DNA from 3 places in the Pseudescherichia sp. genome. Region 3 is predicted to be linked to each of the others. Evidence: predicted binding sites of a transcription regulator. Region 3 holds the regulator's gene; each other region holds the start of a gene.
The links. Region 3 encodes PurR, which represses purine synthesis genes. Its sites were predicted from a motif close to CANGCAAACGTTTGCNTG; they were not measured.
Positions count from the first base shown of each region.

Region 1: the regulator PurR is predicted to act here: its motif matches at 3,298-3,315, upstream of RTX96_RS05455 (NCS2 family protein).
Region 2: the regulator PurR is predicted to act here: its motif matches at 3,031-3,048, upstream of purE (5-(carboxyamino)imidazole ribonucleotide mutase).

Region 1 covers NZ_DAMBWA010000003.1:123,968-131,742, reverse strand. The annotation lists gene spoT (bifunctional GTP diphosphokinase/guanosine-3',5'-bis pyrophosphate 3'-pyrophosphohydrolase) at 1-483, shown strand, start outside; gene trmH (tRNA (guanosine(18)-2'-O)-methyltransferase TrmH) at 488-1,177, shown strand; gene recG (ATP-dependent DNA helicase RecG) at 1,182-3,263, shown strand; gene RTX96_RS05455 (NCS2 family protein) at 3,367-4,758, shown strand; gene RTX96_RS05450 (AsmA family protein) at 4,879-6,558, shown strand; gene yicI (alpha-xylosidase) at 6,592-7,775, opposite strand, start outside.
Region 2 covers NZ_DAMBWA010000008.1:29,808-37,582, reverse strand. The annotation lists gene RTX96_RS12205 (methionine ABC transporter permease) at 1-153, shown strand, start outside; gene mnmH (tRNA 2-selenouridine(34) synthase MnmH) at 154-1,227, opposite strand; gene purK (5-(carboxyamino)imidazole ribonucleotide synthase) at 1,386-2,453, opposite strand; gene purE (5-(carboxyamino)imidazole ribonucleotide mutase) at 2,450-2,959, opposite strand; gene lpxH (UDP-2,3-diacylglucosamine diphosphatase) at 3,078-3,800, opposite strand; gene ppiB (peptidylprolyl isomerase B) at 3,803-4,297, opposite strand; gene cysS (cysteine--tRNA ligase) at 4,471-5,856, shown strand; gene malI (Mal regulon transcriptional regulator MalI) at 5,973-6,989, opposite strand; gene RTX96_RS12165 (PTS transporter subunit EIIC) at 7,079-7,775, opposite strand, start outside.
Region 3 covers NZ_DAMBWA010000005.1:262,656-270,430, reverse strand. The annotation lists gene grxD (monothiol glutaredoxin 4) at 1-118, opposite strand, end outside; gene RTX96_RS09855 (NlpC/P60 family protein) at 454-1,299, shown strand; gene RTX96_RS09850 (MFS transporter) at 1,339-2,505, opposite strand; gene RTX96_RS09845 (YnhF family membrane protein) at 2,689-2,778, opposite strand; gene purR (HTH-type transcriptional repressor PurR) at 3,076-4,101, shown strand; gene punR (DNA-binding transcriptional activator PunR) at 4,135-5,046, opposite strand; gene punC (purine nucleoside transporter PunC) at 5,183-6,340, shown strand; gene cfa (cyclopropane fatty acyl phospholipid synthase) at 6,609-7,757, shown strand.

The DNA.
Region 1 (7,775 bases), on a different contig from region 3:
CAGGGCGAAGCCTCCGCTGTCTCTACCGCACCGAGCCACGGCCACCTGCCGATTAAGGGCGCGGACGGGGTGCTGATCACCTTTGCAAAATGCTGCCGTCCGATCCCCGGCGACCCGATTATCGCGCACGTCAGTCCCGGCAAAGGGCTGGTTATTCACCATGAGTCCTGCCGTAACATCCGTGGCTATCAGAAAGAGCCTGAGAAGTTTATGGCGGTCGAGTGGGATAAAGAGACGGCGCAGGAGTTTATCACCGAGATCAAGGTTGATATGTTCAACCATCAGGGCGCGCTGGCCAACCTGACGGCGGCAATCAACACGGCCTCTTCCAATATTCAAAGTCTGAATACCGAAGAGAAGGACGGTCGCGTCTATAGCGCCTTTATCCGCCTGACCTGCCGCGACCGCGTGCATCTGGCGAATATCATGCGCAAAATCCGCGTGCTGCCGGACGTGATCAAGGTCACCCGTAACCGAAACTAGCCCTATGACTCTGAAACGTTATGCGCGTATACGTGAGATGCTCGCCAGGCGCCAGCCTGATCTGACCGTCTGCATGGAACAGGTTCATAAGCCGCACAACGTTTCGGCAATCATTCGCACCGCCGATGCCGTCGGCGTGCATGAAGTACACGCCGTCTGGCCAGAAAACCGGATGCGCATCATGGCCTCCTCCGCTGCGGGGAGTAACAGCTGGGTGCAGGTCAAAACGCACCGCACCATTGCCGATGCCGTCGGGCATCTGAAAGGCCAGGGAATGCAGGTGCTGGCTACCCATCTCTCTGAAAAAGCCGTAGATTTCCGTGATATCGACTATACCCGCCCCACCTGTATCCTGATGGGCCAGGAGAAGACCGGTATCACCCAAGAGGCGCTGGACCTCGCGGACCAGGATATTATCATCCCGATGATTGGCATGGTGCAGTCCCTCAACGTTTCAGTCGCCTCTGCGCTGATCCTCTATGAAGCGCAGCGCCAGCGGCAGAACGCCGGGATGTACGCTCGCGACTCTAGCACCATAGATGATGATGACCAGCATCGACTGCTGTTTGAAGGCAGCTACCCGGTGCTTGCCCGCGTGGCGAAGCAGAAGGGACTGCCCTATCCCGACCTTAACGCGCACGGTGAAATAGAAGCCGACGCCGCGTGGTGGGCCACCATGCAGGCAGCCAGGTAAGATTATGCAAGGCAAACTGCTCGATGCTGTCCCGCTCAGTTCTTTAACCGGCGTTGGCGCGGCGCAAAGCAGCAAGCTGGCTAAAATCGGCCTGGTGAACGTCCAGGATCTGCTCCTGCACCTGCCCCTGCGCTACGAAGACCGCACCCATCTCTACCCTATTGCCGATCTGCTGCCGGGCGTCTACGCCACGGTCGAGGGCGAAGTGCTCAACAGCAACGTTACCTTCGGCGGTCGCAGGATGATGACCTGCCAGATCAGCGACGGCAGCGGCATTCTGACGATGCGCTTTTTCAACTTCAACGCGGCGATGAAAAATAGCCTCTCGCCAGGCCGCCGCGTGCTGGCCTACGGCGAGGCGAAGCGCGGCAAGTACGGCGCGGAGATGATCCACCCCGAGTACCGCATTCAGGGCGATCTCAGCACCCCGGAGATGCAGGAGACCCTGACGCCGGTCTACCCCACTACCGAAGGCATCAAGCAGGGAACGCTGCGTAAGCTGACCGATCAGGCGCTGGATCTGCTCGACACCTGCGCCATTGCCGAGCTGCTGCCGCCTGAGCTGGCGCAGGGGATGATGAGCCTGCCGGAGGCGCTGCGCACGCTGCATCGTCCGCCGCCGACCTTACAGCTGGCCGACTTAGAGCTTGGCCAGCATCCCGCCCAGCGCCGCCTGATCCTGGAAGAGCTGCTGGCGCATAACCTCAGTATGCTGGCTTTGCGCGCCGGGGCGCAGCGGTTCCACGCTCTGTCTCTGAAGGCCAACGATACGTTAAAAAACCAGCTGCTGGCGGCCCTGCCGTTTAAGCCTACCGCCGCCCAGGCGCGGGTTACGGCAGAGATCGAACACGATATGGCGCTGGATATCCCCATGATGCGCCTGGTGCAGGGCGACGTTGGCTCGGGTAAAACGCTGGTGGCCGCTCTCGCCGCGCTGCGCGCTATCGCCAACGGCAAGCAGGTGGGGCTGATGGCGCCCACCGAGCTGCTGGCCGAGCAGCACGCCAACAACTTCCGTAGCTGGTTTGAGCCGCTGGGCATTCAGGTAGGCTGGCTGGCGGGCAAGCAGAAGGGCAAGGCCCGCCTTGCACAACAGGAAGCAATTGCCAGTGGACAGGTGCAGATGGTGGTCGGCACGCACGCCATTTTTCAGGAGCAGGTGCAGTTTAACGGTCTGGCGCTGGTGATCATCGACGAGCAGCACCGCTTTGGCGTCCATCAGCGGCTGGCGCTGCGGGAGAAGGGCCAGCAGCAGGGCTTCCATCCGCATCAGCTGATCATGACCGCCACCCCTATCCCCCGCACCCTGGCGATGACCGCCTACGCCGATCTCGACACCTCGGTGATCGACGAGCTGCCGCCAGGACGTACCCCGGTTACCACCGTGGCAATTGCCGATACGCGGCGCGGCGAGATTATCGAGCGCGTGCGCCATGCCTGCACCAACGAAGGCCGCCAGGCCTACTGGGTCTGCACGCTGATTGAAGAGTCTGACCTGCTCGAGGCCCAGGCCGCCGAAGCGACGTGGGAGGAGCTGAAGCTGGCCCTGCCGGAGCTGAACGTTGGGCTGGTCCACGGCCGCATGAAGCCCGCCGAGAAGCAGGCGGTGATGCAGGCGTTCAAGCAGGGCGAGCTGCATCTGCTGGTGGCAACAACCGTAATTGAAGTAGGCGTGGACGTACCCAACGCCAGCCTGATGATTATCGAGAATCCCGAGCGCCTTGGTCTTGCGCAACTCCACCAGCTGCGAGGCCGCGTCGGTCGCGGTGCGGTTGCCTCCCACTGCGTACTGCTTTACAAATCTCCGCTCTCCAAAACGGCGCAAATGCGTTTGCAGGTGCTGCGTGACAGTAACGACGGCTTTGTGATTGCGCAAAAAGATCTGGAGATCCGCGGCCCCGGCGAGCTGCTGGGTACCCGTCAGACCGGCAACGCCGAGTTTAAGGTCGCCGACCTGCTACGCGACCGGGCGATGATCCCGGAAGTTCAGCGCCTCGCCCGCCATATTCATGAACGCTACCCGGAGCAGGCCGCGGCGTTAATTGAGCGCTGGATGCCGGAAACCGAACGTTATTCCAACGCCTGATAACGCCGCTTAGAAACACCTTGTAAAATTTATAAATGCAATCGTTTGCTTTTATGAGTTGCTCAGCTAAAATGCCCGCTTTTCCACCGTGGAATTGCCTGAGATGTCCGTTAACACCCTCGAGTCTAAAGATGCGCAACCGGTTGCGCAGCCACACAACAGCGAACTGATCTATCGTCTGGAAGATCGCCCGCCGCTGGCGCACACCCTTTTCGCCGCCTGCCAGCACCTGCTGGCGATGTTTGTTGCGGTCATCACTCCGGCACTGCTGATCTGCCAGGCGCTGGGCCTGCCCGCGCAGGATACGCAGCACATCATCAGCATGTCGCTGTTCGCCTCGGGCGTGGCCTCGATTATCCAGATTAAAGCCTGGGGTCCGGTGGGTTCAGGTCTGCTCTCCATTCAGGGCACCAGCTTTAACTTCGTTGCCCCGCTGATTATGGGCGGCACGGCGCTGAAAACCGGCGGCGCGGACGTGCCAACGATGATGGCGGCGCTGTTCGGCACCCTGATGCTGGCAAGCTGCACCGAGATGGTCATCTCCCGCGTGCTGCACCTTGCTCGCCGGGTGATCACTCCGCTGGTCTCCGGCGTGGTGGTAATGATTATCGGCCTGTCGCTGATTCAGGTTGGCCTGACTTCTATCGGCGGCGGCTACGGCGCGATGGCGGATCACACCTTCGGCGCACCGAAAAACCTGCTGCTGGCAGGCGTGGTGCTGGCCGTGATCATCCTGCTGAACCGCCAGCGTAACCCCTACCTGCGCGTAGCCTCACTGGTGATCGCGATGGCGGTAGGCTACCTGCTGGCGTGGTGGATGGGCATGCTGCCGCAGAATAGCGCCCCAACCAGCAGCGACCTGATCATGATCCCGACTCCGCTCTACTACGGCCTGGGCATTGACTGGAGCCTGCTCCTGCCGCTGATGCTGGTGTTTATGATCACCTCCCTTGAGACCATCGGCGACATCACCGCGACATCCGACGTCTCGGAGCAGCCGGTCTCCGGTCCGCTCTATATGAAGCGTCTGAAGGGCGGCGTGCTGGCAAACGGCCTGAACTCCTTTGTCTCAGCGGTGTTCAACACCTTCCCGAACTCCTGCTTCGGTCAGAACAACGGCGTGATCCAGTTGACCGGCGTTGCAAGCCGCTACGTAGGCTTTATCGTGGCGCTGATGCTGATCGTGCTCGGCCTCTTCCCGGCAGTGAGTGGCTTCGTACAGCATATTCCTGAGCCGGTGCTCGGCGGTGCAACGCTGGTGATGTTCGGTACCATCGCCGCCTCCGGGGTGCGTATCGTCTCCCGAGAGCCGCTGAACCGCCGCGCGATTATGATTATCGCCCTCTCGCTGGCGGTGGGCCTCGGCGTCTCCCAGCAGCCGCTGATCCTGCAGTTTGCGCCGGACTGGCTGAAAAACCTGCTCTCCTCCGGCATCGCTGCGGGCGGTATCACCGCTATCGTGCTGAACCTCGTCTTCCCGCCAGAGAAGAACTAGTCCCTATCGCGGCAGCGGTATTCACCCGCTGCCGCCGTAACACTGTCTCACCATTCCTTCCTTGAGCATTGTGCACAAATCGTGCATAAACTCCTTGTATGCTCATCGGGAAGGAAGACCATGAAACTGATTGGAAAAATGCTGCTCTACATTGCGATCGCCCTGCTGCTGGCGATTGTGGCCTGCTATTTTCTGGTCCAGACGCGCTGGGGTGCAACGCAGGTTGGCAAGTGGGTCAGTAGCAATACCGACTATCACCTCGCCTTTGACGCCGCCGATCACCGCTTCTCTTCACCTTCCCATCTGCTGCTCAAGAACGTCAACTTTGGCCGCAAAGGTCAACCCGCGACGCTGGAAGCGAAGAGCGTGGACATCGGTTTTAGCAGCCGCCAGCTCACCGATCCGCTGCACGCGGACACTATTTTGCTCCAGGATGGAACGCTTAATCTCTCGCCCGCCACCGCGCCGCTGCCGCTCAAGGCCGACCGCCTGCTGCTGAGCGATATGGCGTTTAACAGCCCGGCCACCGGCTGGGATCTGAGCGCCCAGCGGGTAACCGGCGGTATCACGCCCTGGGAGCCGATAGCGGGTAACGTGATGGGCAGCAAAGCGCAGATCCAGTTCAGCGCCGGCTCGATGACGCTAAACGGCGTCCCCGTCAGCAACGTGCTGATTCAGGGCAGTATCGATAACAGCGACGTGACCCTGAGCACCATTGGCGCGGATATGGCGCGCGGATCGCTAACCGGCACAGCGCGCCGCACCGCCGACGGGGGCTGGATTGTCGACAGCCTGCGCCTGAACGACATACGCCTCCAGAGCGATAAATCCCTGACCGATTTTTTTGCCCCGCTGACTACCCTGCCCTCACTACAGATTGGCCGTCTTGAGGTGACCGATGCTCGCCTGCAGGGGCCAGACTGGGCGGTGACCGATCTCGACCTCAGCGCCCGCGCTCTGACCCTGACAAAGGGCGACTGGCAGAGCGAGGATGGCCGACTCTCGATGAACGCCAGCGAGTTCATTTTTGGCTCGCTGCACCTCTTCGATCCGATTTTTAACGCCGAATTTTCCCCGCAGGGCATCGCGCTGCGTCAGTTCACCTCCCGCTGGGAGGGTGGCATGGTGCGAACCTCGGGCAACTGGCTGCGGGATGGCAAAGCGCTGGTGTTGGACGATACGGCGCTGGCGGGTCTGGAATATACCCTGCCCGCTAACTGGAAACAGCTGTGGATGGATCAACTCCCGGGCTGGCTGAACAGCGTTACGCTGAAAAGGTTTAGCGCCAGCCGTAACCTGGTGATCGATATCGATCCTGCATTTCCGTGGCAGATCACCGCTCTGGATGGTTACGGTGCAAATTTGCAGCTGGCGCGGGATCGCCAGTGGGGGATATGGGGCGGCAGCGCCAAGCTCAACGCCGCCGCCGCAACCTTTAACCGTGTTGACGTTCGCCGCCCTTCGCTAGCGCTGGCTGCCGACCGCAGCACGGTCAACATCAGCGAGCTGAGTGCCTTTACCGGCCAGGGCCTGCTGGAAGGGACCGCTACCGTATCTCAAGGGCCGGAGCGGCAGGTCAGCGTTAACCTCAACGGGCGCGGCATTCCCCTCAGCATATTGCAGCAGTGGGGCTGGCCTGCTCTGCCCCTCTCCGGCGGCGGTAATATCCAGCTCACCGCCACCGGCAGGGTTAACGCCGAGGCACCGCTGAAGCCAACGGTGAACGGCGAGCTGAAGGTGATCGACGTGATGAAACAGCAGCTCACCCAGACGATGCGCAACGGCGAAGTCGTGCAGTAAACACATCGCCCGGTGGCGCTACGCTTGCCGGGTCTAGAGCTCGATCGCGAGCGTATTCCCTTTGGCGGTCACGACCACACCCCACTCGCTGCCAGCGGATGTGCCGCCTTGCACGTCGCCAATCGTCTGCACGTTTCGCAGGCAGAGCGTCCAATCCTGCGCCTCGCCGGAACCCACTACGCGCAGCGTATTACCCTCGCGCTTCGCCTTCAGGGTAAACATTACCGCGCCGTCGTCACCCGGCACCCCGCAGGTAGCCTCGTGACCATCCTCAAGGGCAAAGAGCTGAAAGGCGGTTCCCTCATGCCACGCATAGTCCGGCCGCTGGTCGTTGCTTCCCAGCGCCAGCAGCGTATTGTTGCGCACATAGACCGGCAGGCTCATAAAGTCATGCTGCTGTTTGTACCAGCGGCTACCCTTTAGCTCATCGTTGCGCCAGAGATGCGTCCAGCGCCCTTCCGGCAGGTAGAACTGTACATCACCCGCCTCGGAGAAGACCGGCGCAACCAGCACGGCGTCGCCAAGCATATACTGGCGGTCAAGGTAGTCGCAGGCCGGATCGTCCGGGAATTCCAGCATCATCGCCCGCAGCATTGGGGTACCCTGCTCACGAGCCAGTGCCGCCTGGCGATAGATATAGGGCATCATGCGGCACTTCAGCTGTGTAAAGTGGCGCACCACGTCGCAGGACTCGTCGTCATAGGCCCAGGGTACGCGGTAGGATTTGCTGCCGTGCAGGCGGCTGTGGCTGGAGAGCAGCCCGAACGCGCACCAGCGCTTATAGACATGCGCCGGGGCGGTATTCTCGAAGCCGCCGATATCATGGCTCCAGAAACCAAACCCGGAGAGACCAATCGACAGCCCGCCGCGCAGGCTCTCCGCCATCGACTCATAATTGGCGTAGCAGTCGCCGCCCCAGTGCACCGGGAACTGCTGCGCCCCCACCGAGGCCGAGCGGGCAAACAGCACCGCCTCGCGCTCGCCCACCGTCTCTTTCAACACGTTCCACACCAGCTCGTTGTAGATATAGGCATAGTGGTTGTGCATCTTCTGCGGATCGGCGCCGTCGAACCACTGAACGTCGGTAGGGATGCGCTCGCCAAAGTCGGTCTTGAAGCAGTCGACGCCGATCGCCACCAGCTTCTTCAGCTCGTCGGCGTACCAGCGGCAGGCTTCGGGATTGGTAAAGTCATAGATGGCCAGCCCCGGCTGCCACT
Region 2 (7,775 bases), on a different contig from region 3:
GGGGTGGGGGATCTGGCGATCCGCTACGGCTACTACCGCTATGAGACGCAGGTCATGGTGGTCACCGTGGTGGCGCTGATTATTCTGGTACAGGTCGTGCAGATGCTGGGGGACTGGCTGGCCGCACGGGCCGACAAGCGAGGCCACCGCTGACTACCCGTTTTGCAGCCAGTCGTTGACCTCCTGCCACGAGCCGCGAAAGACAATCTTCGCGGCTTTCTTCTCTAACTGATAGCGGTACATCGGATCGTAATACTCCTTTAGCAACGGCACCAGCCAGCCATTGTGGCCGCGGGTGTCGCCGCGCTGCTGCTGGATCGCCAGAGCGGTATCAAGGTGCGCCCTGAGTTCGGCAAAGCGCTGCAATCCCAGACGACGGCGGATGGCGAACAGCCCGTGATGCAGATACTCCGCATAGGCCAGCCAGCCTGCCTCCTCGCCGTGTGCCGCAATAAACTCGCGCTGCATACGCACAAAATAGTCGTTATGCAGACGCGCCACGCGCAGGTCAAAAGGATCGTCCACCACCGCGATAGGCGACGCTACCATGCGATCGTACAGGCATCCCGGCAGATGGTTGCCGCCGATCGTCCGGCCTTCATCTTCCAGCACCAGGCGCGCCGCGTCGCGCTTAAGCAGTTCTACCGCCAGCGCATTTTCAAAGCTTGCCTGCGAACGCTGTGCCTGCAGCGTGCGGCCAAATGACGATCCACGGTGGCGAGCCAGATCTTCCAGATCGATGCCGTCAGGATGCTGGCGCACCAGATCGGTTTTACCGCTGCCGGTGCAGCCGCCGATCAGGATCAGCGGACGCTGGACGCGCTGCTCCGTCGCTATTATTGCCGCCTGACGCAGGGCCTTATAGCCGCCGTGAATTAACGGATAGTCAATGCCTGCCTCATGCAGCCACTGTTGTGTGATATGCGAGCGCTGGCCACCACGGGCGCAACACAGATAGCCGTCGGGATGGCGCAGGCAGGCATTACGCCATGATTGAATGCGTTGTTCGCGCGTGATGCCTGACACCAGCTGATGTCCAAGCGTTAACGCGGCCTCAGGGCCCTGGCGTTTATAACAGGTGCCGACCGCCGCACGCTCTTCGTCGTTCATCAACGGGAGATTGATTGCCGACGGCATTGCACCCTGGGCAAATTCAACCGGGGCGCGTACATCCAGCAGGGGGGTATCAGCGGTGAGGATCGCGTAATAATCCATGCCTTCGCTCATAGGACTTCCTTCTGCATATCAAAGGGCGACGTTGTACATTAGATCGCGCTATTTTACGCGTCCATTGGTGCGATGGGGCAAAAAAATGATAGGGGGAGAGGGACTACCGGGTTGCACTTGCGCATACCCGGTTTACATGACAAACAAGGCGGAAACGCTTAACCGAGCTTAGCGCACGCCCATGCGATACCGCTGGCATACTCAGGTGGTAATAGCGGCACGATCGCTTCCAGGGTTGCGCTCAGGCGGTCGGTATCGCTGTCGTTGAGGTTTAGATGTCCCACCTTGCGGCCGGCGCGCACCTCTTTATCGTACCAGTGCAGATGCACCAGCGGCAGCTTCAGCCAGTCGTAGTTCAGGTCGCTGCCGATCAGGTTGATCATCACCGACGGGGCGTTGACCACCGGATTCGGCAGTGGCAGGCCGGTGATGGCGCGCAGGTGCAGCTCAAACTGGCTGATCGACGCGCCGTTTTGCGTCCAGTGGCCGCTGTTGTGCACCCGTGGAGCCAGCTCGTTAATCAGCAGCCCGCCAGGGGTTACAAAACACTCCATCGCCATCACGCCGACGTAGCCCAGCTCGCTCATGATTGCCCCCAGCATCGCTTCGGCCTGCGCCTGCTGCTCAGCGTCAGCCAGCGGAAAAGCCACGCTGGTGCGCAGAATGCCGTCCTGATGCAGGTTATGGGTCAGGGGATAGAACACGGTGCTGCCGTCATGCCCGCGCGCGCCCACCAGCGACACTTCACCGGAGAAGTTAATGCCCTGCTCGACGATACACTCCCCGTAACACTCTTCAGGCAGCGTATCGATCTCACTGGCGCGCAGACGCCACTGGCCGCGGCCGTCGTAGCCACCCACCCGGCGCTTAACGATCGCCAGCTCGCCAAGGGCATTAAACACCTCGGGCCACTCTTCGGCGCTCGACAGCAGCTGCCACGGCGCAGTCGCCAGAGAGAGACGGTCAAAGAGCTGCTTCTGGGTCAGACGGTCGGCAATAATGGGAAAAACGTCGCGGTTAACAAACGCCGGATGGCGTGCCAGCTCGCGGGTCAACGCCGTTTCCGGCCAGCGCTCGATCTCGGCGGTGATCACGCTCTGCGCAAAAGGCACAGCTTCCGGCTCGGCATCCAGCCCCACCGGCCAGACGGCGATACCCAGCGGCTCACCGGCCTGGCGCAGCATCCGGCCCAGCTGGCCGTTGCCGAGGACGCATACCTGCTTCATGCCGCACCTCGCGGGTCCGGGTTATCCAGCACCTCGTCGGTCTGGGCATTGCGCCACTCCACCAGACGCTGATGCAGGTCACGGTCGTGGGTGGCAAGGATCTGCGCTGCCAGTAACGCCGCGTTGGCGGCGCCGGCTTTACCAATCGCCAGCGTGCCCACTGGAATACCGCGCGGCATCTGAACGATGGAGTAGAGGCTGTCAACGCCGCTCAGCGCTGCGCTCTGTACCGGCACGCCCAGCACCGGCACCAGCGTTTTGGCGGCGATCATGCCCGGCAGATGCGCCGCGCCGCCTGCACCCGCAATAATCACCTGATAGCCATTCTGCTCTGCGCCTTCGGCGAAGCTAAACAGTTTATCCGGCGTGCGGTGGGCAGAAACGACTTCAACATGGTGGGGAACGTTCAGGATATCGAGGACTTCAGCGGCGAACTGCATGGTTGCCCAGTCGCTTTTGGACCCCATCACGATGGCGATACGTACCGGATTATTGCTCGAAGACATGCGTCTAAAAACTCCTGTGGGTGTGCGGCATAACGCGTAACAGGGCACAGAGAATAGCATGGAAATCCCGCAAGGAAAACGGTTGCGCGGCTAACCTTGCGGGCAAATTGTTAAGTTATTAAAACGGAAAAGCGATAAGTTCGACCTGCTGTGAGGTGACTTTTACCATTGAACCTTCGCTATGCCAGGCGCCCAGCACGCAGCGAAACGCCGGTTCGCCGTTGGCGGTCATCTCGTGCACGGCCGGGCGGTGGGTATGGCCGTGGATAAGCCACTGTACCTTATGGCGTTCCAGCGCATGGCTTACAGCCTGCGGGTTCACATCCATAATGGTGAGAGACTTACTGCTGTTGGCCGCTTTGCTGTCGGCGCGCATCTTCGCCGCCACCCTATGACGAATAAACAGCGGTAGGGCAAGAAACAGTTTTTGCAGCCAGGGCTGGTGAACCTTAGCGCGAAATGCCTGATAGCCCGCGTCGTCGGTGCAGAGGGTATCGCCATGCATAATCAGCACCCGGCGACCGTAGAGGTCGAGCACTACCTCTTCCGGCAGCAGCGTCATGCCGCTCTCACGAGCGAAGCGCTGGCCCAGCAGGAAGTCACGATTGCCGTGGATAAAGTAGCAGGGCACGCCGCTGTCGCTCAGCGCCTTCAGGGCGGCCGCGATCTGCTGATGCAGGGGATTGGGATCGTCGTCGCCAATCCAGGCTTCAAAGAGATCGCCAAGAATATAGAGGGCGTCGGCGTCACGCGCCGTACCGGCCAGAAAACGCAGAAAACCGGCGGTGATCGCCGGTTCTTCTGTAGAGAGATGCAGATCTGCGATGAAAAGCGTCGCCACGATTACTCGCTGACGGTTACGTTTTCGATGATCACGTCTTCTTTAGGAACGTCCTGGTGCATGCCGCTGCGACCGGTAGAGACCGCTTTGATTTTGTCGACTACGTCCATGCCTTCAACCACTTCGGCGAATACGCAGTAGCCCCAGCCCTGCATGTTTTCACCGCTGAAGTTCAGGAAGTCGTTGTCTGCTACGTTAATAAAGAACTGGGCGGTTGCAGAGTGCGGGGCCTGAGTACGGGCCATCGCCAGCGTGCCACGGGTGTTTTTCAGGCCGTTGTTCGCTTCGTTTTTGATCGCGTCTTTGGTCGCTTTCTGATTCATGCCCGGCTCAAAACCGCCGCCCTGGATCATAAAGCCATTGATAACACGGTGGAAAATGGTGTTGTTGTAGAAACCTTCGCGGCAGTAGTCCAGGAAGTTCTTAACAGTTTCAGGCGCTTTGTCATCGAAAGTTTTGATTACGATATCGCCGTGATTAGTGTGGAAAGTAACCATTTTTGCATCCTGTTCCGGTAGTGTAGAGCATCGACCCAGCTGTGGGTCACGTATAGTCGCCTGTTATAGCATAACCGCAAGGTTCGATCACCTTGCAAAGGGTGCTGCTTCGGTTATCAATTATGGGTATCATACTGAGTTCATTCTCCACACACGTCTTAACGGAATCTTTGATGCTAAAAATTTTTAATACGCTGACGCGCCAAAAAGAGGAATTCAAACCTATTCATGCCGGGAAAGTGGGCATGTACGTGTGTGGTATCACCGTTTACGATCTCTGCCATATCGGCCACGGCCGCACCTTCGTCTCTTTTGACGTGGTGTCGCGCTACCTGCGTTTCCTCGGCTATGATCTGAAGTACGTGCGTAACATCACCGATATCGACGACAAGATCATCAAACGTGCTAATGAAAACGGCGAGAGTTTTGTCGCGCTGGTAGATCGCATGATTGGCGAGATGCACGCTGACTTTGACGCCCTGAACATCCTGCGTCCGGACAGCGAGCCGCGCGCCACCCACCATATTCACGAAATCATCGAGATCACCGAGCGCCTGATCGCGCGCGGTCATGCCTACGTAGCTGACAACGGTGACGTGATGTTCTCCGTGCCGACCGATCCCAACTACGGCAAGCTGTCGCGCCAGGATCTGGAGCAGCTGCAGGCCGGGGCGCGCGTCGAAGTCGCTGAGATCAAACGCAACCCGATGGATTTTGTGCTGTGGAAGATGTCCAAGCCGGGCGAGCCGAGCTGGCCGTCACCGTGGGGCGAAGGGCGTCCGGGCTGGCACATTGAGTGCTCGGCGATGAACTGCAAGCAGCTGGGCCACCATTTCGACATTCACGGCGGCGGATCGGACCTGATGTTCCCGCACCATGAAAACGAAATCGCCCAGTCTACCTGCGCCCATGACGGCGAGTACGTGAACTACTGGATGCACTCCGGCATGGTGATGGTTGACCGCGAGAAGATGTCGAAATCGCTGGGCAACTTCTTTACCGTGCGCGACGTGCTGAAGTATTACGATGCGGAGACCATCCGTTACTTCCTGATGTCCGGTCACTACCGCAGCCAGCTTAACTATAGCGAAGAGAACCTCAAGCAGGCGCGCTCGGCGCTGGAGCGTCTCTACACCGCATTACGCGGCACCGACACATCTGTTGCGGCAGCGGGCGGCGAGGCCTTCGAAACGCGCTTTATCGAGGCGATGGACGACGACTTCAACACCCCGGAAGCCTACTCGGTGCTGTTTGATATGGCCCGCGACGTTAACCGTCTGAAGAGCGAAGACATGCAGGCGGCGAACGCGCTGGCATCTCATCTGCGCAAGCTGGCTGCCGTGCTTGGTCTGCTGGAGCAGGATCCGGAAGCCTTCCTGCAGAGCGGAGCTCAGGCGGATGACGGTGAAGTAGCGGAGATTGAAGCCCTGATCCAGCAGCGTCTGGATGCGCGTAAAGCGAAAGATTGGGCTGCGGCGGATGCGGCGCGTGACCGTCTGAACGAGATGGGGATCGTGCTGGAAGATGGCCCGCAGGGGACCACCTGGCGTCGTAAGTAAGACGACGGGTTTTGTAGGCCGGGTAAGCGAAGCGCCACCCGGCATGACAGAGCCAACAGATCAATGCCCGGTGGCGCTGCGCTTACCGGGCCTACAGGGTCTGCAATCCCTCTATCTTAAGCTGACTCGCGCGTCACCAGCTGTCCGGAAAGGGTGATGCGCTGGGTCAGCAGATCCGGCTCTTTGATTTTGCGGATCATCAGCGACGCTGCCTGGCGTCCAGTCTCTTCGCTTGCCGACGATACGTAGGTAAACGAGGGCGACGTTAAGTTCACGTGCAGCATATCCTCGAAACCGACCAGCGCCACCTGCTGTGTCAGGAACACATCTTTTCCTACCGTACGACCTACCTGATGAATGCCGGAGAGCGAGCCGATCATTGCATCAGGCGAGTGGCAGAGCAGGGCGGTGATGGTGTTGTTCTTCTCCAGCAGCTGCCGGGTCGCGTGGCTCGCCGCGTGGGTCCCCTCCATGCAGGCCGGGGTAGACTCCTCCCGGGTCACCAGTCCGTACTGGGTCAGCGCGCTGCGAAACCCGGCCAGCCGCTGCTGGCGGATCAGGCTACTCTCCGTACCGCCGATGTAGGCGATGCTGCGGTGGCCGCGCTCGATCAGGTAGCGGGTGGCAAGGCTGGCGGCCTGGCGGTTATCGCGCATCACCAGGTTGCACTCCTCCTCCAGCAGCGATTGCGATACCACAACCAGCGGCAGGGGACAGGTGCGGATAAGCTTCGGCAGACGCGAGGTGGTGGCATCGGAGGCAAGATAGATCACGCCTGCTACGCCCTGCTGTTTAAACGAGAGCAGGCAGCGCTCAAGGCTGTCGCTATCGTTCAGAGGCTGGCTGAGAAAAACCATGTAGCCCTGCTTCTCCAGCTCCAGCACGGTGCTGGCCATCACCTTCACAGAAAAACTGTCGCTAAAGTCGCGCAGGATCAGGCCAATCAGGTTAGAAGTGTTGGCGCGGAGGTTCGCTGCCGCCACGTTGTGAACGTAGCCGAGCGTGTCGATCGCCTGCTGCACCTTTTCAATCGTGGCGGTTGATATTTTCCCTTTCTGGCGAAGCACCAGCGAAACGGTCGAGACAGAGACCCCCGCCAGCTTCGCGACATCAATAATGCTGACCTTCTTCAAATCCACTCCCTGAACTTAACGGCTATGCAGTCAACGATGAAAAGTCTCCTGTACGATACAGGAGACCTAATCACCTTAACAGCCTCAGGTTACTTGCCGATCATGCCCGACATGGTCTGGGCAATAAACTGCGCGCGTGCGCCGAAAATCACCTGGATGCCGTTATCGCCAACGAACACCACGCCACGCGCGCCGACACCGTTCAGGCCGTCTTTGTCCACCAGCTCGCTCTTCGCCACCTCAAGACGCAGGCGGGTGATGCATGAGCCTACCGAGCTGATATTGTTTGCACCGCCCAGCAGGGCAACGATTTCGGTCGCCAGCTCGTCATCGGTTTTATCGTTAACGTTAGCGGTCACTTCGGTGCGGCCCGGCGTCTTAACGTCGAAGCGGCGGATCACAAAGCGGAAGGTGAAGTAGTAGATCAGACCCATCGGGATGCCGACGATAATCGCGTTCAGGAAGTTGGTCTGGTAGCCGTTAAACGACGGCAGAATACCGAACGAGATGTAGTCGATCAGGCCCGCTGAGAAGGATTTCGCGATGTGCGCATGGAGCAGGTACATGCACATATACGACAGCCCGGCCATGATGGCGTTGAAGACGTAGAGCACCGGCGCAACGAAGATAAAGGTAAACTCAACCGGCTCGGTGATCCCGGTCAGGAAGCAGGTCAGCGCGGCGGAGAAGAGAATACCGGAGGCGATCTTTTTATTACGGGTATGCGCTTCATGATACATCGCCAGACAGGCGGCAGGCAGCGCAAACAGCATCAGTGGGAACTCG
Region 3 (7,775 bases):
GTGCCTGCACGGCCTGGGCGGAGAAGCCGCAGCTTGGCAGCTTAGGGGAGCCTTTCATATACAGAAGGATCGGGTTTTCAGCGATCTGCAGCTGAATTTTCTCTACGGTTGTGCTCATTGTCTTACTTCCTTAACGTCTTACGGCGTGATGTGACATTCTAGCTTTTCACACCAGCAGGTAAAATAACATTTTGTTCACCAACCGTTAGTTTATCGTCTGAAGGGTAAAGTTGCCGTAAAAATTGTGCTGCTAAGCGTCCGGCCCTTCACAACTGGTCATCTCGTGAGCACAAAACAGGGTTAAGTGATGCTTTTTTTTGCGCTTGCTAACGAAACAGAGCTGTGATGCAAAAAGTTTATTAACTTTTTGGCATTTTATGCTTTAGAATCGACGAGTTTTGTAAATCACACGCATGTCGTATTCGTTACTTGACTGACTCAGGGGATTGCTCAGTGGCGCGGATAAATAAAATCTCGATCACGCTCTGTGCTTTAGTTTTTGCCTCAATGACGTTCACGCCGCTGGCCTGGGCGTCCGAACAGGCGCGGCCCTCTGCCGTGCAAAAAACGCATTTGGCAAAAACATCAGAGCGAAAGAGTAAAAGCACTAACCAAAAGACCTCAAAGAAAAGCAGTGGCACTGCAAAAAATACAACTAAAAAAACCGGTACAAAAGCAAGCACCGTCAAGACCGTCTCTTCCAGCACCAAACGCGCATCAAGCAGCGCGAAAACCAGCAAAGTCGCCTCTCGCCGCACCAAAAACAGCCCAGATAAGATTGCCTCCCTCGCGGGTGCAGAAAAATGCACCGTGCGCAAAGGGCATAAGACGCGCTGTGTGAAGGCAAAAAACGATAAGCCGGAGACGCTGGCGGATCTACATAAAGCGCGTGTGCAAAAAGCGCAGAAAACGGCAATGAATAAACTGATGGATCAGATCGGCAAGCCCTATCGCTGGGGAGGCTCCTCCCCGCGTACCGGTTTTGACTGCAGCGGTCTGGTCTATTACGCCTATAAGGATCTGGTCAAGTTCCGCATTCCCCGTACGGCCAATGAGATGTACCACCTTCGCGATGCGTCTCCGGTAAATACCCGTGAGTTACAGAGTGGCGATCTGGTCTTCTTCCGTACCCAAGGCCGGGGCACGGCCGATCACGTTGGCGTCTACGTCGGTAACGGTAAATTCATTCAGTCTCCGCGCAGCGGTCAGGATATTCAGATCACCTCCCTGAACGAAGACTACTGGCAGCGCCACTATGTGGGGGCACGCCGGGTAATGACCTCGAAAACCCTTCGTTAATTCAGCGTCCTGCCCTCCGTGGCAGGACACAACGTTCCCTTACTCTACCGCGTACTCACGTTCGGCCTGGCCGCGCCCTGACACCAGCACCAGCAGCAGTGCCAGCACCGCAATCAGCGCGCCGGTCACCGGTACTACGCTATACCCCAGTCCTCCCGAGATCACCGCGCCCCCCGCGGCAGCGCCCAGCGCATTACCGAGATTGAAAGCACCGATGTTGACGGATGATGACAGGCCTGGCGCCTCATGAGCCACGCGCATCACACGCATCTGCAGCGGTGGCACCACGGCAAAGGTCGCCGCACCCCAGATGACCATGCTCACCGCCGCACCCAGCTCGTTACGCGCCAGCAGCGGGATTGCCAGCATGATAACGATCAGCAGCAGGAAAAAGCCTTTTAGGGTGCCGGTTACAGAGCGATCCGCCAGCTTGCCGCCCAGGTAGTTGCCGATGGAGAAGCCCACCCCAATCAGGACCAGCATCGCGGTAACAAACAGCGGCGTAGCATGGGTAATCTCATGCAATACCGGGGCGATGTAGGTATAGAGCGTAAACATTGCCCCTGCGCCCAGCACGGTGGTCAGTAAAGCTGACAGCACCTGCGGACGCACCAGCACGGCCAGCTCTTTACGCACCTCCGGACGCTCTCCGGCGCTGCCTTTTGGCAGGGAGAAGAAGAGGCTCAGCATCGAGATCACGCCAAGGCCCGCGGTGGCGAGAAACGACATGCGCCAGCCGATGGTTTCACCCAGCCACGTTGCCGCCGGTACGCCGCCGATATTCGCGATGGTCAGCCCCATAAACATGGTGGCCACCGCGCTGGCCTGCTTCTCTTTCGGCACGACGCTGGCTGCCACGACCGACCCCAGGCCAAAGAAGGCACCGTGGTTAAGGCTGGTGATGATGCGCGAAAGCATCAGGGTGGTGTAGTCGGGAGAGAGTGCGGACAGCACGTTGCCCAGGGTAAAGATTGCCATCAGGAAGATCAGCGCGCTACGGCGAGCACGATGGGAGAGCAGCAGCGTCATCAGCGGCGCACCCACCATGACGCCAATGGCGTAGGCGCTGATGAGCATTCCCGCTGCCGGAATAGAGACATCTACTCCGCGGGCGATAGTTGGCAGCAGGCCCATCGGGGAGAACTCGGTGGTCCCGATGCCAAATGCCCCAATCGCCAGGGCCAGCAGGGGAAAGTTAATTTTCATATTTTGACTCCAGAATTGCCGTGTCGATCAGGCGACACTGTCACAGAAGTCAAAAGCATGACATTTATCACAAAAAAACAGAAGTTATCAAACTAACAAAAGTTTATTGCCATTTTGATAACAATTAACGCGGCGCCAGAGGGGATGCCGAAACAGAGGGAGAGGGCTCTCCCTCATGCTAAATCAATTTAACGCAGCGGTCAGCGCACCAGCAACAATCAGGCCCAGCACAACAACGGTCGTCATCAGGGAAAACTTCAGATCTGCACTCATCAATTTCTCTCCATTCTAATTACCCCACAAAAAGTGAGCTTGCGCATTTTTACACATTTATGGGCAAAAATCTTCTTTGATTTGGGGTGATATGCGTTTTAACGCTTCCCCTTTTCATCAAGATAAGACAAAATTCCACGCTAAATTTATTCGCGTACCGGCCATAGACCCCTCCTGACGTTCCGTGTCGTTTTCCCGGCGAATCGCATCCCCAAAAGTTGCGTGCAGGCTGAGTAGAGGCAAACGTTTACCTACACTATTTTCAGGAGCTTACGTCGTGGTTTGGAGTGACATTGAATGGCAACTATAAAAGACGTAGCGAAACGAGCAAACGTTTCCACCACAACCGTATCACATGTAATTAACAAAACGCGTTTTGTTGCAGAAGAGACGCGTAACGCAGTGTGGGCAGCCATTAAAGAGCTGCACTATTCACCCAGCGCCGTGGCTCGCAGCCTGAAGGTTAACCATACCAAATCGATTGGCCTGCTGGCGACCAGCAGCGAAGCGCCCTATTTTGCTGAGATTATCGAGGCAGTAGAGAAGAACTGTTTCCAGAAAGGCTACACCCTGATTTTGGGTAACGCCTGGAACAACCTCGAGAAGCAGCGTGCCTATCTGTCGATGATGGCGCAGAAGCGCGTCGATGGCCTGCTGGTAATGTGCTCTGAATACCCTGCCCCGCTGCTTAGCATGCTGGAGGAGTATCGCCATATCCCTATGGTGGTGATGGACTGGGGTGAGGCAAAAGCCGACTTCACCGACTCGGTCATCGATAATGCCTTTGAGGGTGGCTATATGGCTGGCCGCTACCTGGTCGAACGCGGCCACCGCGAAATCGGTGTGATCCCCGGCCCGCTCGAGCGTAATACCGGCGCAGGCCGCCTGGCCGGCTTTATGAAAGCGATGGAAGAGGCGCTGATTAACGTACCGGAAAACTGGATTGTGCAGGGCGACTTTGAACCTGAGTCCGGCTACCGCGCGATGCAGCAGATCCTCTCCCAGCCGCATCGCCCTACTGCCGTGTTCTGCGGCGGCGATGTGATGGCGATGGGCGCGCTCTGCGCCGTCGACGAGATGGGCCTGCGCGTGCCGCAGGATGTATCGCTGATTGGGTATGATAACGTGCGTAACGCTCGCTTCTTCACCCCTGCACTGACGACCATCCACCAGCCTAAAGATTCGCTGGGTGAAACCGCATTCAATATGCTGATGGACCGCATCGTCAACAAGCGTGAAGAGTCGCAGTCGATTGAGGTTCATCCCCGGCTGATCGAGCGCCGCTCGGTGGCCGACGGCCCCTTCCGCGACTATCGTCGTTAAGCATCCGCCGCCGATCAACGCCTCGGGAGCCGTTTACACTGGCTCCCGCAGCCACTCCCGATTAAGCGTTTCGCTATCCCCTAAATAGTCCAGCAGCCAGCCCAGCGCGGGCGAGTTATCATTTTGCTGCCAGGTCAGGCAGCAGGCCGCATCCGGAAACGGCTCCTCCAGCTGCAGCTCCACCCACTCACCGCGATCGAGCCACGGCCTGGCAAAATGGCCTGGCACCATGCCGATGCATAGCCCGGCGCTCAGGCACTCGGCGGAGGAGGTCCAGTCCGGCACCACCATTCGCCGCTGGTTGTCCAGCAGCCATGTGATGCGTTTGGGCAGTAGCCGGGAGGTATCCTCCCATACCAGTGACGGCCAGCCGCGCAGGAGATCGTCGCTCAGCGGGCCATCCATACCCGCCAGCGGGTGATGAGCGGCCACGACGCAGCGCCAGTTGAGCATGCCCATATCGCGAAAAGCAAAGCGCCCACCCACCGGTATGGCCTGGGTCGCACCGATAGCCAGCTCCACGCGCCCATCGGCCAGCGCATCCCAGACGCCGTTAAACACCTCTTTTTGCACCAGCAGCTCAACGTCTGAAAAATGACGATAGAAGTCGACAATCATCTGCCGGGTGCGCTCGGGCCGGACGATATTATCCACGGCGATAGCAAGCTGGCCACGCCAGCCGTTAGCTATCTGCTGGCACTGCTGTCGGGTGACCTGCATTTTTTTGATGACAGAACGCCCCTCCTGCAAAAACCAGCTTCCTGCCGGGGTTAACACCACGTCCCGGTGCCGTCGTTCAAACAGCGGCACGGCCAGCCACGCTTCAAGCTGTCGTACCGTGTAGCTGATGGCGGAGGGAACCCGGTGCAGCTCCTGAGCAGCGGCGCTAAAGCTTCCGGTACGAGCCACGGTATCTACGACGTCAAGGGAGTAATCTGACCACATATTCTGCCTGCAAAAAATTTGAATGCACTGCGCAAATATTACCGTTTCACAACCGGTAATGCACTGCCTACACTTTGCCGCTTTGTGATCTGCACTGTTTAACCTCTATCGTGAAAGAGAATAAGAAGGAAAGATGATGTTACCTGGTAAAGGATTTTTAGTCTGGCTAGCGGGATTGAGCGTGCTGGGCTTTCTGGCAACGGATATGTACCTGCCGGCGTTTACGGCTATTCAGCAGGATCTTAATACCCCTGCATCGGCAGTAAGTGCCAGCCTTAGCCTGTTTCTGGCCGGCTTTGCCCTTGCCCAGCTGATATGGGGCCCGCTCTCCGATCGCTTTGGCCGCAGGCTGGTCCTCCTCTGCGGGCTGGGACTGTTTGCTTTTGGCTGCATCGGCATGCTATGGGTGCGCGACGGCACCATGCTGCTGATACTGCGTTTTGTTCAGGCCGTGGGGGTATGTGCCGCCGCGGTCACCTGGCAGACGCTGGTAACGGACTACTATCCGGCTCAGCGGGTTAACCGTATTTTTGCCACTATTATGCCGCTGGTTGGGCTCTCCCCCGCCCTCGCGCCGCTGCTGGGAAGCTGGATCCTCGCCCACTCCCACTGGCAGAACATCTTTATGGTGCTGTTTGTTATCACGCTGCTGCTGATGCTGCCCGCACTTCGCCTTAAAAAACCGGTAAAAAAGTATCATCCGCAAACGACACCCGTTACCTTCGGGCTGCTGTTACGCTCTCGCTTTTACTGCGGAAACGTCACCATCTACGCCGCCTGCTCAGCCAGCTTTTTCGCCTGGCTTACCGGTTCGCCGTTTATTCTCAGTGCTCTGGGCTATGGCCCCGCGGCGATTGGCCTGAGCTATGTCCCGCAAACCATCGCTTTTCTGGTGGGAGGCTATGGCTGTCGGGCAGCCCTTCAGCGCTGGCAGGGGCCGCGTCTGCTGCCCTGGCTGCTGGCTGGCTATGCGCTGAGCGTGGTTGCCGTCTGGCTGGTGGCCTTCCTGCCACAGGTCTCATTGACGCTGCTGCTGGTTCCGTTCTGCGTGATGGCGATGGCTAACGGTGCAATCTATCCGATTGTGGTGGCCCAGGCGCTGAGCCCGTTTCCTCAGGGGGCGGGACGTGCAGCGGCGCTACAAAATACCCTCCAGCTGGGTCTCTGCTTTTTAGCCAGTCTGCTGGTCTCAACGCTCATCGCTACGCCTCTGCTTACCACAACCAGCGTTATGCTGCTGACTGTTTTGCTGGCCGGACTGGGCTATTGGGGACAAAAACAAGCAGCAAAATAATTAGTTAACTAACCATAATAGGTTGAACGACCCGTTTTTGCGGCCTATACTCATTTCGATAATTTTTATTAACAAAAATAAGTATGTTTTCACAGGCGCAGGATCGCGCCTGTTCTCCCACGGACGGCATTTTCGGCAAGGGCTATCTCCCTTCCTCTGTTCTACGTCGGATATCAAGCTCACGGCCCGTTCCGTGGGATTTCTCACAAACCATTAAAAGCGTCTACGCTGTTTGAAGGTTCTGATCACATAGGGTGATGGAGAAGCTATGAGTTCATCGTGTATAGAAGAAGTCAACATACAGAGCGATAACTGGTTCCGTATCGCAAACGAACTGTTAAGCCGCGCGGGCATCGCTATCAACGGCACTGCCCCATCGGATATCCGGGTAAAAAACCCCCGTTTTTTTAAGCGCGTCCTAAAAGAGGGCTCACTCGGGCTGGGCGAAAGCTATATGGACGGCTGGTGGGAGTGCGAACGGCTGGATATATTTTTTAGCAAGGTGCTTCGCGCCGGGCTGGAAAACCAGATGCCGCGCCACGTTAAAGATACGCTAAGGATTGCGGCGGCGCGGGTACTCAACCTGCAAAGCCAGAAACGCGCCTGGATAGTCGGTAAAGAGCATTACGATCTCGGCAACGATCTCTTCAGCCGCATGCTTGATCCCTATATGCAGTACTCTTGCGCTTACTGGAAAGAGGCGCAGACGCTGGAGGAGGCGCAGCAGGCAAAACTGCGGCTAATCTGCGAAAAATTGCAGCTGCAGCCCGGCATGCGTGTGCTGGATATTGGCTGCGGCTGGGGTGGTCTGGCGTACTTTATGGCCAAAAACTACGGCGTCAGCGTGACCGGGGTGACCATTTCAGCAGAGCAGCAAAAGATGGCCCAGGCGCGCTGCGAAGGGCTGGATGTAACTATTCTGCTCCAGGACTATCGCGATCTTAAGGATCAGTTTGACCGTGTCGTCTCCGTTGGCATGTTTGAGCACGTGGGGCCGAAAAACTATGCCACCTACTTTGAGGTGGTCGATCGCAACCTCCGGCCCGACGGACTGTTCCTGCTCCACACCATTGGTTCGAAAAAAACCGACCATCACGTAGACCCGTGGATAGATAAGTATATCTTCCCCAACGGATGCCTGCCGTCAGTGCGCCAGATTGCGAATGCCAGCGAGCCCCATTTTATCATGGAGGACTGGCATAACTTTGGCGCTGATTACGATACTACGCTGATGGCCTGGCACGAGCGTTTTCTGGCCGCATGGCCGGACATTGCCGATAACTACTCTGAACGCTTTAAGCGCATGTTCAGCTACTATCTGAACGCCTGCGCAGGTGCCTTTCGTGCCCGGGATATCCAGCTTTGGCAGGTCGTGTTCAGCCGCGGTGTCGAAAACGGCCTGCGCGTGGCGCGCTGACCGATGCTAATAAAAACC